Regions from separate parts of the Streptomyces sp. AN091965 genome, predicted to be linked through region 2. Evidence: riboswitches for the same ligand, from Rfam matches in the RefSeq annotation. Region 2 holds a riboswitch; each other region holds the start of a gene.
The links. A riboswitch is a leader RNA that binds a small molecule or an ion and turns the genes downstream of it on or off. The one in region 2 is predicted to bind cyclic di-AMP.
Positions count from the first base shown of each region.

Region 1: another riboswitch for cyclic di-AMP. It lies ahead of MQV74_RS25065 (C40 family peptidase); the one in region 2 lies ahead of MQV74_RS30195 (M23 family metallopeptidase).
Region 3: another riboswitch for cyclic di-AMP. It lies ahead of MQV74_RS07130 (C40 family peptidase); the one in region 2 lies ahead of MQV74_RS30195 (M23 family metallopeptidase).
Region 4: another riboswitch for cyclic di-AMP. It lies ahead of MQV74_RS17955 (LysM peptidoglycan-binding domain-containing protein); the one in region 2 lies ahead of MQV74_RS30195 (M23 family metallopeptidase).

Region 1 is NZ_JALDMY010000001.1:5,871,899-5,876,543, forward strand. It holds gene MQV74_RS25065 (C40 family peptidase) at 1-1,165, opposite strand, end outside; cyclic di-AMP (ydaO/yuaA leader) riboswitch at 1,174-1,329, opposite strand; gene pcrA (DNA helicase PcrA) at 1,623-4,085, shown strand; gene MQV74_RS25075 (M23 family metallopeptidase) at 4,149-4,645, opposite strand, start outside.
Region 2 is NZ_JALDMY010000001.1:7,067,629-7,072,273, forward strand. It holds gene MQV74_RS30190 (M16 family metallopeptidase) at 1-963, shown strand, start outside; cyclic di-AMP (ydaO/yuaA leader) riboswitch at 1,205-1,366, shown strand; gene MQV74_RS30195 (M23 family metallopeptidase) at 1,380-2,213, shown strand; gene MQV74_RS30200 (GntR family transcriptional regulator) at 2,499-3,173, shown strand; gene MQV74_RS30205 (HPr family phosphocarrier protein) at 3,492-3,773, opposite strand; gene MQV74_RS30210 (bifunctional acetate--CoA ligase family protein/GNAT family N-acetyltransferase) at 3,952-4,645, shown strand, end outside.
Region 3 is NZ_JALDMY010000001.1:1,816,144-1,820,788, forward strand. It holds gene MQV74_RS07120 (ATP-dependent Clp protease proteolytic subunit) at 1-389, shown strand, start outside; gene MQV74_RS07125 (hypothetical protein) at 397-702, shown strand; cyclic di-AMP (ydaO/yuaA leader) riboswitch at 1,260-1,413, shown strand; gene MQV74_RS07130 (C40 family peptidase) at 1,417-1,893, shown strand; gene MQV74_RS07135 (DUF6328 family protein) at 2,108-2,626, shown strand; gene MQV74_RS07140 (ATP-binding protein) at 2,642-3,073, opposite strand; gene MQV74_RS07145 (helix-turn-helix domain-containing protein) at 3,337-4,197, shown strand; gene MQV74_RS07150 (DUF397 domain-containing protein) at 4,207-4,431, shown strand; gene MQV74_RS07155 (8-amino-7-oxononanoate synthase) at 4,510-4,645, opposite strand, start outside.
Region 4 is NZ_JALDMY010000001.1:4,294,958-4,299,602, forward strand. It holds gene eno (phosphopyruvate hydratase) at 1-779, opposite strand, end outside; gene MQV74_RS17955 (LysM peptidoglycan-binding domain-containing protein) at 1,041-1,781, opposite strand; cyclic di-AMP (ydaO/yuaA leader) riboswitch at 1,786-1,971, opposite strand; gene MQV74_RS17960 (transglycosylase family protein) at 2,163-3,266, opposite strand; gene MQV74_RS17965 (cytochrome P450 family protein) at 3,394-4,645, opposite strand, start outside.

The DNA of each region.
Region 1 (4,645 bases), 1.2 Mb from region 2:
TGCCGTTGCCTATGTAGATCCCTACGTGGCTGATGTCGTCGTAGAAGAAGACCAGGTCACCGCGTTTGGCGCTGGACGTGGACACCTTGGTGCCGACCTTCACCTGGTCCCAGGTGGTGCGGGGCAGTGAGATACCGGCGGTCCTCCACGCGGCCTGCGTGAGTCCGGAGCAGTCGTAGGATCCGGGGCCCGTGGCGCCCCATACGTAGGGCTTGCCGATCTGCTTCTCGGCGAAGCCGATCACCTTCTCGGCCTTCGCGGCGTACCTGCCGTCCGTGCTCCCGGAACCGGAACCGGAATCAGAGTCGGAACCCGATCCCGAGCCGGTACCGGAGCCGGACCCGGTGTCGGAGCCCGACCCGGATCCCGTCCCCGAGCCGCCGTCGGATCCCCGCTCCCGCTCCCGCCGCTCGGCCTCCTCGGCCTTCCGCTTACGCTCCTCCTCCGCCTGTTTGCGCGCCAGCTCGGCGGCTTTGCGCCGGGCCGCCTCCTCCTTCCGCTTCTCGATCGCGGCGAGCCGTGCCTTCTCCTCGGCGGTCAGCTTCGACAGCAGCGTGCGGGCCTCGCCGAGCTTGGTCTGGACGGTCCGCTTGCTCGACTTCAGCTCGTCGCGGGAGTCGCTGAGGGTCCGCAGGCTCTTCGCGGCCTTCGCCCGCTGCTTGGTGGCCGCCACCTGCTGGGTCTGGTAGTCGTCGACCGCCTTCTTCTGGCGGTTGGTGAGCCGGTCCGCGAGGTGGTTCTGGTCGAAGAAGCCCTTCGGGTCGTCGGCGAGCATCAACGCGGCGGTCTCGGAGACGGCGCCGGTGCGGTACTGGGCGGCCGCGAAGGAGCCGAGCTGCCGACGGGCCTCGTTCAGGTCGTCCGTGCGCCCGGCGACGTCGTCCAGGAGCTTGTCGACGTGCTTGCGCTGCTTGTCGGTGCGTTCCTTGGCCGAGTTGTACTTCTGGGTGGCCACGCCCGCCTGGTGGTAGAGGTCGTCGACCTTCTTCTGGACCTCTTCGAGACTCGGTTCGGCGGGCCTGGTGGGCTGCGCGGGGGCGGACGGTGCCGCGTTCGCGCTCTGTGACAGGAGCGCTACGGAGGTCAGCGCGGCCGTCGTGATGCCGAGTGCGGGGGCGCTGCGTGCCAGGGGGGAGCGGGTGCGCGGCTTGCGGTGCGACGCCAAGGGAGGCGACTCCTTCCGTGGACCGCCTACCGGGTTAGCTGTCGGGTTCGGGCGGTTCGGAAGGGCTGCCCTACCGGCCCGTGCGAGGCGCAGCGGGACGGATTCACCCCAGGATCATGGTGGGTCCCCGGCTCCGGACGCGTCGGGATCGGCGCGCGTCGGACTCGGCGGAGGCCGCGCGGCCCGGCGTGGTTCGCCGGTTTGGGGGGACGTGCGGCCCGCGGAGCACGCTAGCCAACTCCTGTGGCGCGGGGGAAGATTGATGTTCGATATGCCCGATACGTTTTCGTGACTTTCCGCACCTGCGCGTGCTTCCCGGCGCCCCCGCGACGCGGCTCACCTGCGGCGTGGCCCGGAGTGAGCGCCCGGTGGCACCCCGTGGACGGTGCCGGGCGGCCGGGGCGGTGGCCGGAACCCGGGGTGGTTTGTCAGTGGGGCCGCCTAGACTCGGGAGGCGATGAGCAGCCTCTTTGACGACAGCTTCCTGGCGGACCTCAAGCCCTCGCAGGGCGCTGAGGAAGAGTCCCCGCCGCCGCCCGAGGACAGCGCTCCGGAGCCGATTCCGGACGACCTGTTCGACGGGAAGTTCGACGCGCCCGCACCCCGGGACGGGTACTACCGGGACGGCGCCCCCCGCCCGGTCCTCGACCCGGCGGCGCTCCTCGACGGGCTGAACGAGAACCAGCGCGCGGCCGTCGTGCACGCGGGCTCCCCCCTGCTCATCGTCGCCGGCGCGGGCTCCGGCAAGACCCGGGTACTGACCCACCGCATCGCGTACCTGCTCGCCGAGCGCGGGGTGCACCCCGGCCAGATCCTCGCGATCACGTTCACGAACAAGGCCGCGGGCGAGATGAAGGAGCGCGTCGAGCAGCTCGTCGGCCCGCGCGCGGGCGCGATGTGGGTGTCGACGTTCCACAGCGCGTGCGTGCGCATCCTGCGCCGCGAGTACAAGAAGCTGGGCTTCACGTCCTCGTTCTCGATCTACGACGCCGCGGACTCCAAGCGCCTGATGGCCCTGGTCTGCCGGGACCTGGACCTGGACCCGAAGAAGTTCCCGCCGAAGTCCTTCAGCGCCAAGATCTCGAACCTGAAGAACGAGCTGATCGACGAGGAGGACTTCGCCGCCCAGGCCGCCGACGGCTTCGAGAAGACCCTCGCCCAGGCCTACGCGATGTACCAGTCGCGCCTCCGTGAGGCCAACGCCCTCGACTTCGACGACCTGATCATGACGACGGTGCACCTCCTGCGCGCCTTCCCGGACGTCGCCGAGCACTACCGCCGCCGCTTCCGGCACGTCATGGTCGACGAGTACCAGGACACGAACCACGCGCAGTACGCGCTGGTGCGCGAGCTGGTCGGCCCCTCCCTGGAGGAGGGCGAGGACGGCGAGGGGCCTGGAGAGCTGTGCGTGGTCGGTGACGCCGACCAGTCCATCTACGCCTTCCGTGGCGCCACGATCCGCAACATCCTCCAGTTCGAGGAGGACTACACGGACGCCACCACGATCCTCCTGGAGCAGAACTACCGCTCCACGCAGACGATCCTCAGCGCCGCCAACGCGGTCATCGAGCGCAACGAGAGCCGCCGCCCCAAGAACCTGTGGACGAACGCGGGCGCGGGCGCCGGCATCACCGGCTACGTCGCCGACACCGAGCACGACGAGGCGCAGTTCGTCGCCGACGAGATCGACCGCCTCACGGACGCGGGCGACGCGAAGGCCGGCGACGTGGCGATCTTCTACCGGACGAACGCGCAGTCGCGTGTCTTCGAAGAGATCTTCATCCGGGTCGGCCTGCCCTACAAGGTCGTCGGCGGCGTCCGCTTCTACGAGCGCAAGGAAGTCCGCGACGTCCTGGCCTACCTGCGGGTCCTCGCCAACCCGGAGGACGGCGTACCGATGCGCCGCATTCTGAACGTGCCGAAGCGCGGCATCGGCGACCGCGCCGAGGCCATGATCGACGCGCTCGCGCAGCGCGAGAAGATCTCCTTCCCGCAGGCCCTGCGCCGCGTGGACGAGGCGTACGGCATGGCGGCCCGCTCGGTGAACGCCGTCAAGCGGTTCAACGCCCTCATGGAGGAGCTGCGCACCGTCGTCGAGTCGGGCGCGGGCCCGGCGGTCGTCCTGGAGGCCGTGCTCGAACGGACCGGGTATCTGGCCGAGTTGCAGTCCTCCACGGACCCGCAGGACGAGACGCGCATCGAGAACCTCCAGGAACTGGCCGCCGTGGCCCTGGAGTTCGAGCAGGAGCGCCAGGAGGGCGAGGCCGGGTCGCTGTCCGACTTCCTGGAGCGGGTGGCGCTCGTCGCCGACTCCGATCAGATCCCCGACGAGGAGGACGACGGCTCGGGCGTCATCACGCTGATGACGCTGCACACCGCCAAGGGCCTCGAATTCCCCGTCGTGTTCCTGACGGGCATGGAGGACGGCGTGTTCCCGCACATGCGCGCCCTCGGCCAGACCAAGGAGCTGGAGGAGGAGCGCCGCCTCGCGTACGTCGGCATCACGCGCGCGCGGGAGCGGCTCTACCTCACGCGGTCCTCGATGCGCAGCGCCTGGGGCCAGCCGTCGTACAACCCGCCGTCGCGCTTCCTGGAGGAGATCCCGGCGGCCCACCTGGAGTGGAAGCGGACGGGTTCCGTCGGCGCGCCCGCCTCGTCGGGGCCCGCCGGGGGAGTGGCGTCCTCGCTGTCCTCGTCGCGCTCGCGCGCAGGGGGCGCGCAGGGCTTTGCCACGCGCCGGGCGGCGGAGAAGCCGGTGGTCTCGCTCGCCGTGGGCGACCGCGTCACGCACGACCAGTTCGGCCTCGGCACGGTGGTCGGCGTGAAGGGCAGTGGGGCGAACGCGGAGGCGACGGTGGACTTCGGCGGGGAGAAGCCGAAGCGCCTGCTGCTGCGGTACGCGCCGGTCGAGAAGCTCTGAGGGGCTCCTCGTGGAGGGGGCTCCGGCCGCCTCCACGAGGAGGGCGGCGGTGCTCGCGTCCGCCTACGTCGGGTCCAGGCCGTGGCTGCGCAGCCACGACAGGGGGTCTATCGCCGAGCCGCCGCCGGGGCGCACCTCGAAGTGCAGGTGGGGGCCGGTGGAGTTGCCGGAGTTCCCGGAGTAGGCGATGGTGTCGCCCGCCTTCACGGGGCCGTTGGAGATCTTGTGCGTGGAGAGGTGGCAGTACCACGTCTCCGTGCCGTCCTTGGCGGTCACGATCGCCATGTTTCCGTAGGCGCTGTTCCACTTCGTGGAGACGACGCCGTCGGTCGCGGCCATCACGGGCGTGCCGTACGACACCGGGAAGTCGATGCCGGAGTGCTGCGACATCCAGTTGATGCCCGCCTGGCCGTAGTACGCGCTCAGGCCGTGCTGGGCGACGGGGAGCGCGAACTTCGGGCGCAGCCGCTCCTTGCGCGCGGCCTCGGCGACCGCCTTCCTGTGCGCGGCGTCCTTGGCGGCCTTGAGGTCAATACGTTCCTGCGTACGGCTCGCGCGGT
Region 2 (4,645 bases):
CGCCTGGACGAGATCCCGCACGAGGCCGCCAACCCCGCGCGCCGCGCCGCCAAGGAGCTGGCCAAGCAGCTCTTCCCGGCCACCTCGCGCATGTCGCGCCCGCGCCAGGGAACCGAGGAGACGGTCACCGCCATCGACTCCGCGGCCGTACGCGCCTTCTACGAGAAGCACGTGCGCCCCGCCGCGGCCACCGCCGTCGTGGTCGGCGACCTCACGGGCACGGACCTCGACGCCGTCCTCACCGACACCCTCGGCGCCTGGACGGGCGGGTCGGCGGAGCCGCACGCCATGTCCCAGGTGTCGGCCGACGACACCGGCCGCGTCGTCATCGTGGACCGCCCCGGCGCCGTCCAGACGCAGCTCCTCATCGGCCGCGTGGGCGCGGACCGGCACGACATCGTCTGGCCGGCGCAGGTCCTCGGGACGTACTGCCTGGGCGGCACCCTCACCTCGCGCCTGGACCGCGTCCTGCGCGAGGAGAAGGGGTACACGTACGGCGTGCGCGCCTTCAGCCAGGTGCTGCGCTCCGCGGCGCCGCGGTCCCCGGAGGGCGCCCCGGGCGTCGCCATGCTGGCCATCAGCGGCTCCGTGGACACGCCGAACACGGGCCCGGCGCTCGACGACCTGTGGAAGGTCCTGCGCACCCTCGCCGCCGAGGGCCTCACGGACGCCGAGCGCGACGTGGCCGTGCAGAACCTGGTGGGGGTGGCCCCGCTGAAGTACGAGACGGCCGCCGCCGTCGCCGCGACGCTCGCCGACCAGGTGGAGCAGGAGCTGCCGGACGACTTCCAGGCGAGCCTGTACCGGCAGTTGGCCGGGACAGGCACGGTGGAGGCCACCGCGGCCGTCGTGAGCGCGTTCCCGAGCGACCGTCTGGTGACGGTGCTCGTCGGTGACGCCGCACAGATCGAGGAGCCCGTCAGGGCCCTCGGCATCGGCGAAGTGACGGTCGTCACCGGCTGATTGCCCCGCACCCATAGGGGTGGGACAAACCGGCGCGAACGCCGTGTAACTCAAGGGACCCCGGAGGCTCAGGAAGCCTCCGGGGTCCCTGCATGCTGCCATATGTCCGAATTGACATGGAGGTTGGGCGTCTGCCGTGTGGCGTGCGCTACAAAAGGCAGGATCCGTTTGTCGATTGAAAGATGAGGCGTTTAGCGTCAGTGCGGCTGTACGTCACGCAGTACGCCGCGCCCGCGGCACCGGACAGTCATCGCCGAGTCCCCGTACGGCGTGAGCCAGGGGAGCCGGGGACCCACACGTCCCCTGGGGTGAATCGGTCCCCTTGCCGCGAGGCGAGGAGTCCGTAGGAGACCTTCCTGCTCCGAACCCGTCAGCTAACCCGGTAGGCGAGAAGGAAGGAAAGGACCAGCCGCTTCATGGCGCTCATCCGCCCGACCGGCAAGCACCGCCGTCCGAGCCGCATCACACGCACCACTGCCAGCGCCGCGGGCGTCGCCGCCCTCACCACCACCGGTGTGATCTCGGGCCTGGCCGCTCCGGCCCTCGCCGCCGACGGCTCCGCGGACCACGCGAGCACCGGCCTCACGCAGGCCATCGCCATCAACGACACGCTGGCCGACGAGATCGACGCCCAGGCCGCCGCCCAGAAGCAGGCGGCCAACGACGCCGCCGCCCAGAAGAAGGCGGAAGAGGCGGCGCGGCAGAAGGCCGCCGAGCAGAAGCGCAAGGCCGAGGCCGCCGCGAAGGAGAAGGCCAAGAAGGAAGCCGAGGCCAAGGCGGCGAAGGAGGCCAAGGAGCGGGCCCGCGAGCGCGCCGCCCGTGACGCCGAGCGCAAGCGCCTGAACGCCTACGTCGCCCCGGTCGCCGGCTCCTACGTCTCCACCTCCTACAAGGCCGGCGGCGGCATGTGGTCCTCCGGCAGCCACACCGGCATCGACTTCCACGCAGCGTCCGGCACCTCGGTGCAGGCGGTCGGCGCGGGCACCGTCGTCGAGGCGGGCTGGGGCGGCGCCTACGGCAACAACATCGTGATCAAGATGAACGACGGCACGTACACCCAGTACGGCCACCTGTCGTCCATCAGCGTCACGGTCGGCCAGGCCGTCACCCCCGGCCAGCAGATCGGCCTCTCCGGCTCCACCGGCAACTCCTCCGGGCCGCACCTGCACTTCGAGGCCCGTACCGGCGCCGAGTACGGCTCGGACATCGACCCGATCGCGTACCTGCGCTCCCACGGCGTGGGCGTCTGACGCATCGACGGCGCGCGCCCCGCGCCCGCGCACGTCCCGAAAGCCCCGGCTCACCGAGCCGGGGCTTTCGGCATCGGGGCACGGCCCGGCCCTAAGCGCCCACGACCGGTAAGCGCGCCGCCGCGCACACCTTTGGCCAAAAGATATCCATGGATTCCGGTGCCCCATCGGAAAATGCGGCCATCTGCAATAGAGTCCGTCGTGGCAGCGTCCATGGAGTCGCCGCACCAGCGTCTTCAACGCGTCGCTCGACGCGTTTCGCGGGCATTAAAGCGGAGGTCCGTCATGCGCATTCCCGCGCACTCGGTCTGCACGGCCATCCGGGACGACATCGTCTCCGGTGTCTACGAACGCGGCACGCGGCTCACCGAAGAACTCCTCGCCCGCCGCTACGGCGTCTCGCGCGTCCCCGTGCGCGAGGCCCTGCGCACCCTGGAGGCCGAGGGCTTCGTCGTCACCCGCAGACACGCGGGCGCCTGCGTCGCCGAGCCGACCGAGCAGGACGCCGCCGACCTCCTGGAGGTCCGCACGCTCCTGGAGCCGCTGGCGGCCGCCCGCGCGGCCCAGCGCCGCACCGAAGCCCATCTGAAGGTCCTGCGCGGCCTCGTGCGACTCGGTCAGGAGCGGGCCCGGCGCGGCGGCGGCGAGGACCTGCGCGCGCTCGACGGCTGGTTCCACGAGACGCTCACCCAGGCCTCCGGCAGCCCCGGCCTCATCGCCCTGCTCACCCAGCTCCGCCACAAGGTCGCCTGGATGTACGTGGCGGACGCGCCGGCCGCGGCCACGGACCTGTGGGCCGGGCATGCCGCGGTCGTCGACGCGGTCGCCCGCCAGGACGCGGACCGGGCCCGCGCGCTCACGCTCCTGCACGCCGAGCGCACGGCGTCCGCGTACCGGCCGCGCGCCGGGCGTGTGAGGGGTTCGCAACACGCCGTCAACAAAGTAGGCGTACGGAATTAACAGGCGCCCCGTACACAGGATTACGCCCTGTACGCAGGATTACGCCCCGTACGCAGGATTAACGGAGTGCGCGTACGCGACCTCATGCGTGGCGCCGTGAAAGCCCGGCATGCCCGTGGGGGAATTCCCCGCCGGATTTACTCGCGGGGGCGCCGCCTTTGTGCCACCGGTGGTGCGCCACCGGCTCATGAATTCGCATAGGGCGTTCGCCGGGCGGGACCCCGCAGGGGTGCGCCTCGGGGTGCGCCCCCGGAAAACGACGGAGCCGCGCGGCCACCGAGTGGCTCGCGCGGCTCCGGCACGTGGTGTCCGACCGTGTCAGACGGTCTCCGGGAGCTCCTCGAGGCCCTCGGCGACGAGCTTCGCCAGCCGGTCCAGGGCGGCGTCCGCGCCCTCGGCGTCCGAAGCGAGCACGATCTCCTCGCCGCCCTGCGCGCCCAGGCCGAGCACCGCGAGCATCGAGGCCGCGTTGACGGGGTTGCCGTCGGCCTTCGCGATCGTCACGGGGACGCCCGAGGCCGTGGCCGCACGGACGAAGATGGAGGCGGGCCGGGCGTGGAGGCCCTCGGCCCAGCCGACGTTGACGCGGCGCTCAGCCATGTGTTGCTGCCCTTCCAGGTGTCTCACACTTGTCTAGACCAGTGTCTCATGCCGACCCGAGTGCTCCCGCAGGACCGGCGGAGCGCTGCCCCACGGGCCGCGTCCCGCCACCCGAGGGCCTTCGACCCCTCCTACATTGCCCCGGGCCCGGCGGCCGCGCGACCCGTACCCTGGCCCCATGCAGACCCCGGCGGACGGCTCAGCGCACACCTCGTCGGACAGTGCCGCGCACGCTCCGGCGGACGGCACGGCGCCCACCGCCCCGCGCACGCCTGTGCCCGCCGCCCCGCACGCCCCCGCGGCCGACGCCGCCTCCGCCCCGGCGGCGGACCAGCACCCCTACCCCTCCCACTGGGAGGCCGACGTGGTGCTGCGCGACGGTGGGACCGCCCGCATCCGGCCCATCACCGCCGCCGACGCGGAACGTCTGGTCAGCTTCTTCGAGCAGGTCTCGGACGAGTCGAAGTACTACCGCTTCTTCGCGCCCTACCCCCGCCTGTCCGCCAAGGACGTGCACCGCTTCACGCACCACGACCACGTGGACCGCGTCGGGCTCGCGGCCACCATCGGCGGCGAGTTCATCGCCACCGTCCGCTACGACCGCATCGACGCCCAGGGCCGCCCCGCCTCCGCCCGCCCGTCTCCCACCACCACCCTTGCCGGAGGGCGCTCCGCGCCCGCCCCGCCCGTCTCCGACGAGGCCGAGGTCGCCTTCCTGGTCCAGGACGCCCACCAGGGCCGCGGCGTCGCCTCCGCGCTGCTCGAACACATCGCCGCCGTCGCCCGCGAACGCGGCATCCGCCGCTTCGCCGCCGAAGTCCTGCCTTCCAACACCAAGATGGTGAAGGTCTTCACGGACGCCGGATACCAGC
Region 3 (4,645 bases), 5.3 Mb from region 2:
CCGCGATCTACGACACGCTGCTGTACGCCTCCTGCGAGGTGGAGACGGTCTGCCTCGGGCAGGCCGCGTCCGCCGCCGCGGTGCTGCTGGCCGCGGGCACGCCCGGCAAGCGGGCGATCCTGCCCGGCGCCCGGGTGCTGCTCCAGCAGCCCGCCCTGCCCGAGCCGGTGCGCGGCCAGCCGACCGACCTGCGGATCCGCGCGGAGGAGCTGCGGCGCACCCGCGCACTCCTGGAGGAGATGCTCGCCCGTCACACCGGGCGCACGCCCGAGCAGATCTCGGCGGACATCGAACGGGACACGGTGCTCGACGCCGAAGCCGCCGTCGCCTACGGTCTGGTGGACCGGGTCGTCCCGAGCCGCAAGGCCGCGCGCCCGGACGCGGAGTGAGGCGCAGGTGCTTCCCGAACTGCCGCCGCTGCCCGCGCTGACCCGCGCCGAGGGCGAAGTGGTCGACGCCTATCTGGCCGTCCTCGACCTCCTCGGCCGGATCAACCCGGCCCGCGCCGAACACACGTACGGCGGGTTGCGTGCCGCGCAGGCGCTGGTCGCCCGGGCGACCGAACTGCGGGACGCGCTGGCGCTCATGCATCAGCGCGGGGAGAGCGAGGTGCACGCGCCGACGCTCGCGCGGGCGCTGCGCGTCCTGGACGGCGAGCGGCGCGCCGCGCGCGTGACGGTGCCGCCGCCGACGGGGCCGTGACGGAGGTCAAGGCGACGCCGGCGGCACGAGGGTCCGTCATGATTCAGTCCGATTCACCCCCCACGACCGGCCGTCCCGTGCCACACTTCCAGCCAGCCCTCATTCCGTTTTCGGCCTGGCCGCCCCGTGCGCCGGTGACATCTGACACCGTGGAACGCGCCCCGGACCCAGCGCGCCTGCGCCATCCGCCCGTTGCCGGTGTGCGCCGATGTCGGGCCGAGTCCGGGGTTGCCCCGGAGATGACCAGAGATGATCGCCCCTTCTGCGTAATCGGCGATCGTCCCGGCGGACCCCCGAAGATGCGCAACTCCCTTACGCCGCACCCGGATTCGGGCGTTCCGGCGCTGATGGGGCAATCATCTCCGAGTGTGACCTAGACCCCATTCGGGCTCTGTCCACCGGAACGGGTCAGGCGTGAGGAGCCTCACATACCGCCGATCCGGCTCGGTTTTTTCGCCCCTCTCGGGTGAAGATCCCTTCCGACGACAAGCCCCCGCCACAGGCGGCGGGGCGATCCGGGCGGACGCCGAGTCCTGCCGCCGCCCGGATGCCCGGTCGACATCTGTGCACCGGCAGGAGTGGAGGACCCAGCAAGGCGGGCCGTCCGGCTAGTCCGGAAGGCCCTTGGGGTGAAGTCGCATCGCGCGGCCGGGCATCTTCGCCTGCCCGAACCCGACAGGTCATCCTTCACAGGCGGCTGACGAAGGGTTGCGCATGACTGCGCTGCATCGTGTTCCGTCGCTGCTGACGAGGGCCAGTACGGCTTCGGCTCTCACACTCGCCGCCGTGGGCGGCACCATCGTGGCCCCCGGGCTCACCGGAGAAGCACAAGCGGCCACCTCGCACGGGACGAAGGCGCTCAAGGTCGCGGCGTCCAAGAAGGGCTCCCCATACCGCTACGGCGCGGTCGGGCCGAACCGGTTCGACTGCTCCGGCCTGACGCTCTACTCGTACAAGCGCGTGGGCAAGAAGCTGCCGCGCACCGCCCAACAGCAGTACAACAAGACCCGCAAGGTCTCCTCCGGCAACCGCACCCGCGGGGACCTGGTGTTCTTCCACTCCGGCCGGAACGTGTACCACGTCGGCATATACGCCGGTAAGGGCAAGATCTGGCACGCCCCGAAGCGGGGCACCGTGGTGCGGCTCGAGAAGATCTGGACCAACCAGGTCTGGTACGGCCGGGTCCGCTGACCCGCCGGCGGGCGGCGGCCTCCCTCGGGGCCCGAGCCGTCGCCCGCAGTGGGCGCCACCAGCGCCTTCCGCCGCCGTCCGGTCGGGGCACGGGCGGCGGCGACACCCGAGGACGGTCCGGACGGCAGTCCGGAGCGGCGCCCCGCCGACGTCACCCGCACGGCCCCGCCGTCAAGGCGGGAGTGGAGCGGCTCCGCGCGGATACTCGTGGACCATGGCCGACCATCACCCCCGTGCCGCGGGCCTCTCCAGACCGGACGCCGCCCGGCACACGCGCAACGAGACGCCGCTGGAGCGGGCCGACCGCAACTTCTCCGAGCTCCTCCAGGAGCTGCGGGTCACCCAGACCGGTGTGCAGATCCTCTTCGCGTTCCTGCTCACCCTCGCCTTCACCCCGCGCTTCCCCTCGCTCGACTCCGTGCAGCGCGCCACGTACGTCGTCACGCTGCTCCTGGCGGTGCTCGCCGCCGCGCTGTTCACGGCGCCCGCCGCGGTGCACCGCACCCTGTTCGCGCGGGGTGCCAAACCGCTGATCGTGCGGGTGTCCTCACGCCTTGCGGCCGTCGGCCTCGCGGTGCTCGTGCTCGCCCTCACCGGATCCGTCCTGCTCGTCGTCGACGTGGCCGTGGGCCGCACGGACGGAGTGCTCGCGGCCGCGGGCACGTTCCTGGTGTGCGGCGGGCTGTGGGGCGTGCTGCCCCGCCTGGTCGGCCGCGCGGGCGGGCGGCGCTGACCCCGCGCGCCCGGGTCAGCTCTGCACCGGCACCGACCACGGCAGTGTGATCCACACCGTCTTGCCGCCCTCCGCCGTGGGGCGGACCGTGAGTCTGCCGCCGCACTCGGCGGTGAGCCAACGGACGATGACCATGCCCCTGCCGTTGTCCTGCTGGACGGCTGCGGGCAGCCGCTGGGGGAAGCGGGGGTGGCTGTCCGTGACGCCGATGCGCAGCCGCTCGTCGCGGTCGAGCCGCACGTCCACGGTGAAGGTGGGCGAGAGGCCGAGGGTGTGCTGCACCGCGTTCGTGGCGAGCTCGGAGACGATGAGCCGCACCGTGTCGGCCACGTCGGCGTCCGACGGCAGGCCCCACTCGGTGAGGACGTCCGCCACGTACGTGCGGGCGGTGGAGACCGAGACAGGGTCGCTCGGCAGGGTGACTGATGCTTCCTGGTGGTCTGCCATGACGGCGCCGTCCCTTTCCCACCGGGACCGCACTTCCGACGCGTGGCGGAAGCACTCGAGGATCGTCCCGGAGCTGGTGCTTCGCGCCAGATTGCCACTCTCGGGCGGACCGCGCCCGCGGATCCACCGAGATGTGCATATATCTGTCGCTCGAAGCGGTGAACTCTGCGACGGCAGACCGTATTTGGGCGTAACACTGGCAGTTCCCCTACTGTCCCCTACCGTTGGCGCGGTCCTCCGGAAGGACCCAGAAGGAGACAGCCATGCAGTACGGTCCCGCGGTGCGCCGTCGCAAGCTGGGCGCGGAATTGCGGGCGTTGCGCGCCGAGGCCGGGCTCACCAGTGGCGAGGCCGCCTCCCTCGTCGGCTGGCACCAGTCGAAGGTGAGCCGGATCGAGACGGGCCGCAGCGGCGTGAAGGCCGCCGACGTACGACTCCTCCTGGAAGCGTACGGCGTTCAGGACCCGCACCTGCGGGAGCTGCTCGTCGCCCTCGCGGGCGGCGGTGACGAGCACGGGCGCCACCACTGGTGGCACGCCTACCGCGGGCTCCTGCCGCCCGCGTACCGGGACTTCATCAGCCTGGAGTCGCAGGCCTGCCGGGTGCGCACGCTGGAGACGACGGTGGTTCCCGGCCTGCTCCAGACGCCCGAGTACGCCCGCGCGGTGACACGTGCCGCGCTCGGCGGGCGCCCCGAGGAACAGGTCGAGGCCCTCGTGCAGGTGCGCCTCGCCCGCCAGGACGTGCTGCGCAGCGAGCCGCCGCTGCGGCTGAGCGTGGTCCTGGACGAGGCGGTGCTGCGGCGGCAGGTGGGCGGTCCCGAGGTGCTTTCCGGACAATTGCGCCGGTTACTGGACGCGGCTCGGCTGCCTCAAGTGCGGCTCCAAGTACTCCCGTTCGCCTCCGGCGAGCACATCGGGCTGATCGGCCCTTTCGTTATTCTCTCCTTTCCAAACATTTCTGATCTGGATGTGGTCGTTCTCGACCACTTGACGAGTAGCCTCTACCTCGAACGGAAAGAAGACCTTCAGGCGTACACCGACGCCTTCAACTCGCTTCGCGGACAGGCGCTTTCCGTTCAGGATTCAATGGATTTCATCGCCGAGTTAGGTGACGGCGCGTAAGGAGGCACCATGACTGCACTGCCTCGGTACGTTCCCTCCAGCACGTCTCTCAGGGGCGCGCGGTGGCGGCGCAGCAGCCGCAGCAACGGAATGAACAACTGTGTGGAGACGGCCCCGCTCGGCGCAGGCCCCCTGACGGGTCTGCTCGCCGTGCGCGACTCCAAGGACACGGCCGGCCCGGCCGTGCTCTTCTCCCCCACGGCCTGGGAAGTCTTCGTCGACGCCCTTCGATGAAGGCTCACGGCCCTTAGGTGAGGCCCGAGTGAGTGCGCCGGACCCTGGACCCAGGTCGTAGGTGCCAGATCTCAGGTGTCAGGGTGCGGTGCGGCTGATCACCCCGACGACCTCGGCGACCTGTGCGTCGCTCAGGTCCGCGCGGGCGGTCAGCCGCAACCGCGAGACGCCGTCGGGGACCGACGGCGGACGGAAGCACCCCACGGCGAGACCG
Region 4 (4,645 bases), 2.8 Mb from region 2:
CCCTCGAACTCGTAAGCGCCGTCCTTGTAGAACTCGGACGCGGCGACGTCGAGCGCCAGCGCGATCTGCTCGCCCGGGACGTAACCGGCCTGCTTGATGGCCTCGACGATGAGGTCGAGGGCGGCGCGGTTGGACTCCAGGTTCGGCGCGAAGCCGCCCTCGTCGCCGAGGCCGGTGGACAGGCCCTTGGCCTTCAGGACCTTCTTCAGCGTGTGGTAGACCTCGGCGCCCCAGCGCAGGGCCTCGGAGAAGGACTCCGCGCCGATCGGGGCGATCATGAACTCCTGGATGTCGACGTTGGAGTCCGCGTGGGATCCGCCGTTCAGGATGTTCATCATCGGCACCGGCAGCAGGTGCGCGTTCGGGCCGCCGAGGTAGCGGAAGAGCGGCAGGTCGGAGGCCTCGGAGGCGGCGTGGGCCACGGCGAGGGAGACGCCGAGGATGGCGTTGGCGCCGAGCGAGCCCTTGTTGTCCGTGGCGTCCAGGTCGAACATGGCCTGGTCGATCAGGCGCTGCTCGGTGGCGTCGTAGCCGACGAGCTCCGGGCCGATCTGCTCGATGACGGCGAGAACGGCCTTCTCCACGCCCTTGCCGCCGTAGCGGTTGGCGTCTCCGTCACGGAGTTCGATGGCCTCGAAGGCGCCGGTGGAGGCGCCGGACGGGACGGCGGCACGGCCGGTGGAGCCGTCGTCGAGGCCGACCTCGACCTCGACCGTGGGATTGCCTCGGGAGTCCAGGATTTCCCGGGCTACGACGACGTCGATGGACGGCACGAGCATCTCCTTATGGGATGTGACGCGGGGTACGCGGGGGTACTAGGGGCCGCGCTGGCCCCTGCGACACGAGCCTAACCGGCTCCGGGGCATCGGCCATCCGACCGCCCAGCACATGGACGGGCCGACGGGCCGAACGCGGATAGTTCCCTCAGCAAACAAACTACCGGACAAAAAGGTACCGCCCCGGTGCGGCGGGGGGACGCGCACCGGGGCGGTAGCCCATGGGGACGGGGCGGCTCCGGGCGCTGCCGGGGCCGGGGCGGGTCAGCTGAGGTGCAGCTGCTGGCCCGGGTAGATGAAGTCGGCGTCGGAGACGATGTCGTCGTTCAGCTGGTACAGCTTCTGCCAGCCACCCTTGACGTCGTGCTCCTCGGCGATCTTGGAGAGGGTGTCGCCGGACTCGACCTTGTACTCGCCGTCGCCCTTCTTCACGACCTTGCCGGTCGGGGTCTGGACGGTCTTCTTCTCGACCTGCGGGGCGGCCTGCTGCGGCTGGTGCTGCGGCTGGGCCTGCGGCTTGGGCGCGGCCTGCTGCTGCGGCTGGGCCTGCTGCTGCGGCCGCGGCTTGGTCTGCTGCTGCGGCTGCTGCTGGCCGCCGCCGGAGGAACCGCCGCCGGTGTACGGGGAGCTGGACAGGCCCACGCCGCACTTCGGCCAGGCGCCCTTGCCCTGGCCCGCGAGGACCTTCTGGGCGATCTCGATCTGCTGCGCCTTGGACGCCTTGTCGGCGGTGGGCGCGTACTGGGTGCCGCCGTACGCGGCCCAGGTCGAGGCGGAGAACTGGAGGCCGCCGTAGTAGCCGTTGCCGGTGTTGATGGACCAGTTGCCGCCGGACTCGCACGCGGCGACGCGGTCCCACTCGGCCGGGGTGGCGGCGTTGGCCGTGCCGGCCGCCATCAGCGGGGCGGCGACAGCGGCACCGGTGACACCGACGACGGTGGCGGCGCGGGTGGCCTTGTCGAGCTTGGTCGGACGACGGTGCTTGCCCTTGCCGGAACGCAGCATGAAGTGATCCCCTCACCGACGCCTGCGAGGTGAGCTGTCGGGTTCGGGCGGGTGAGTGCCCGGCCGCACGTCCTAGCGCGCGACTTCACCCCTAGCCGTGTCCGTGCGTCCCGCGGTCTGGCGACCGCTCAACGTCCGGGCCCGGCACTTACCTTGGGTCCCCCGCTCCTGCCTTCGGCGCTCGAAGCGACGACTGTTCCCGTCCGGCCGTTGGCAGGATTCGGCGTACCGACCGGCGGGGCCCGCTGTGGCGAGCGGTCATGACCGTAGTCAGGCAATCATCCGAATTTCAAAGACGATCAGGGCTTCTGAGACCCATCTCTCACTTGCCTCTCACCGTCTTTAAACCGGACATTCATCGCGAACTGCCAGGCTTTCGCCCTACTTCCCGCCCGGCTTCCCCTCGGTCACTTCCTTGTCGTCCGCGCTCAGTTCGAGCCGCTGACCGGGGAGGATGAGGTCCGGGTCGGAGCCGACCGTCTTCTTGTTGCCCGCGTACAGATCCGTCCAGCCGCCGTCAAGGTCGTGGCTGTCGGCGATCGCCGAGAGGTTGTCGCCGGAGCGGACCGTGTACGTGCCCGCGGGGCGCTCGGCGCCGGGGACGTCCCGCGCGTCGCCGCGCGAGGCGTGACGGCCGGGACCGGTGTCGCCGGACGGGGCGTTCTCGTCGGCGCGGTCGCCGCGGTGACGGCCCGAGGAGCCGCTCTCGGACGCGTCGTCCGTGCCGGGCCCCGCGCTGTCGGACTCCCGCGGCGAAGCGCTGTCGTCCGCACCGGACTTGTCGGAGCCGTCGGCGGCGGGCTTGCGGTGCTTGCCGCCGCGCTCGTCGCTCTTGCCGCCCTCGTCGGCGCGGTCGGCGCCGCCGTCCCGGCCGTCCGCTTCGTGACTCTTGTCTCGCGCGTCGGCGGAACTCCCGGGCTTCTCGGCCTTCTCGGAGCCGTCCGCGTCCGCGGCGGCGTCCTCGCGCCCGCCCTTCGCGTCCTTCTCCTCGCCCTTGTCCTTCTCCTTGCCCTTGCCCTCGTCCTCACCCTTGCCGGACGTCGTGGACTCGTCGGAGTCCGCGGGGCGCGGCGGGGTCGTCGGCAGGCCCGGGTCGACGTCGGCGGCCGCGCCGCCCGTCGTCAGACCCGCGGCCGGGGCGCAGTTCGGCCAGGCGTCGGGGCCGCGGTCGGCGAGCACGTTCTCGGCGACGTGGATCTGCTGCGAGCGGCTCGCCTGGTCGGCAGTCGGCGCGTACGAGAGGCCGCCGTACTGCTCCCAGGTGTCCTGGGTGAGCTGGAGGCCGCCGTAGTAGCCGCTGCCCTTGGCGCTCCACGCGCCGCCGCTCTCGCACTCCGCGACCTTGTCCCACGTCTCGGCGTCCGCCGCGCTCGCGCTCGACGCGCCGAGGAGCGGGATGGCGATGGCGGATCCGGTGACGCCCGCCGTGACGAGGATCGCCGGGACCTGGCGGGGGCGACGGTGACGGCCTTGGCCGGAGAGCATGCAGGTGCCTTTCGTGGACGACAGGTCGGGCGCGGCGCGAGCGCGAGCGCGCGGGTGCCGGGCCGTCGTGAACGTAGCGGCACTCGAACGCCAGTCACAAGTCGGTTCAGCCGAGATCACGCGAAAGTCACATTGTTGACGGCCCATCAGCACGAGTGACCCGCGGGGCGGGTGTGAAACGCACCGGCAACGTCCTGAGGCCCCGCATGATGAGCCCGCCGCGCCACCTCAACTCCTCCGGGGCCGCGGCCAGTTGCAGGTCGGGCAGGCGGCGCAGGAGGGTGGCCAGGGCGGTCTGCCCCTCCAGCCGGGCCAGCGGGGCGCCGAGGCAGTAGTGGATGCCGTGGCCGTAGCCGAGGTGCTGGTTGTCGCGGCGCGAGAGGTCGAGGCGGTCGGGCTCGGCGAAGCGGTCGGGGTCGCGGTCGGCTGCGGCGAGCACGACGAGCACCGGGTCGCCCGCCGCGATGTCCTGGCCGCCGATGCGCAGCGGCTCGGTGGCGAACCGCCAGGTGGCAAGCTCCACGGGCCCGTCGTAGCGCAGGAGTTCCTCCAGGCCCGTGGCGAGGAGGCCGGTGTCGCCCGCGGCCAGGGAGCGCTGCAGCAGGGCCCGCTGCTCGGGGTGGGTGAGCAGGGCGTACGTGCCGTTCCCGATGAGGTTGACGGTCGTCTCGAAGCCGGCGAACAGCAGGATGAAGGCCATCGCCGCGGCCTCGTTCTCGGTGAGGTGCTCGCCGTGGTCGGAGGCGCGGATGAGCCCGGAGATCAGGTCGTCGTCGCCCTCGTCCGCGAGGGACTCCCGCTTGCGGTGGATGAGCTCGGCGAGGTAGCCGCGCATCTTCTTCACCGAGCGCGCCACGCCGCCGCGCGGGCCTCCGCCGTGTCGGATCATCATCCCGGCCCAGTCCCGGAAGTCGTCCTGGTCCTCGCGCGGTACGCCGAGCATGTCGCAGATGGCGTAGATCGGCAGCGGGAACGCGAACTCGTGGATGAGGTCGGCCTCGCCCCGCTCCGCGAAGCCGTCGATGAGCTGGTCCGTCAGCTCCTGCACCCGGGACTCGAACTCCGCCACGCGGCGCGGCGTGAACGCCTTCGACACCAGGCGGCGCAGCCGGGTGTGGTCCGGCGGGTCGATGTTCAGCAGATGCGTCATCAGCTCGGCCTTGCGCTCGCCCGGGATGCCGGTCTTGCCCTTGGCGTGCGCGGGCTCGTCGTGGTGGGCCGGGTTCTTGCTGAGCCGCTGGTCGGCGAGGGCCTGCCGCGCGTCCGCGTAGCGGGTGACCAGCCAGGCCTCCACGCCGCTCGGCAGGCGCCGCTTCGTCACCGGGGCGTGCTCGCGCAGCCAGGCGTACGCGGGGTAGGGGTCGGAGGCGAACTCCCAG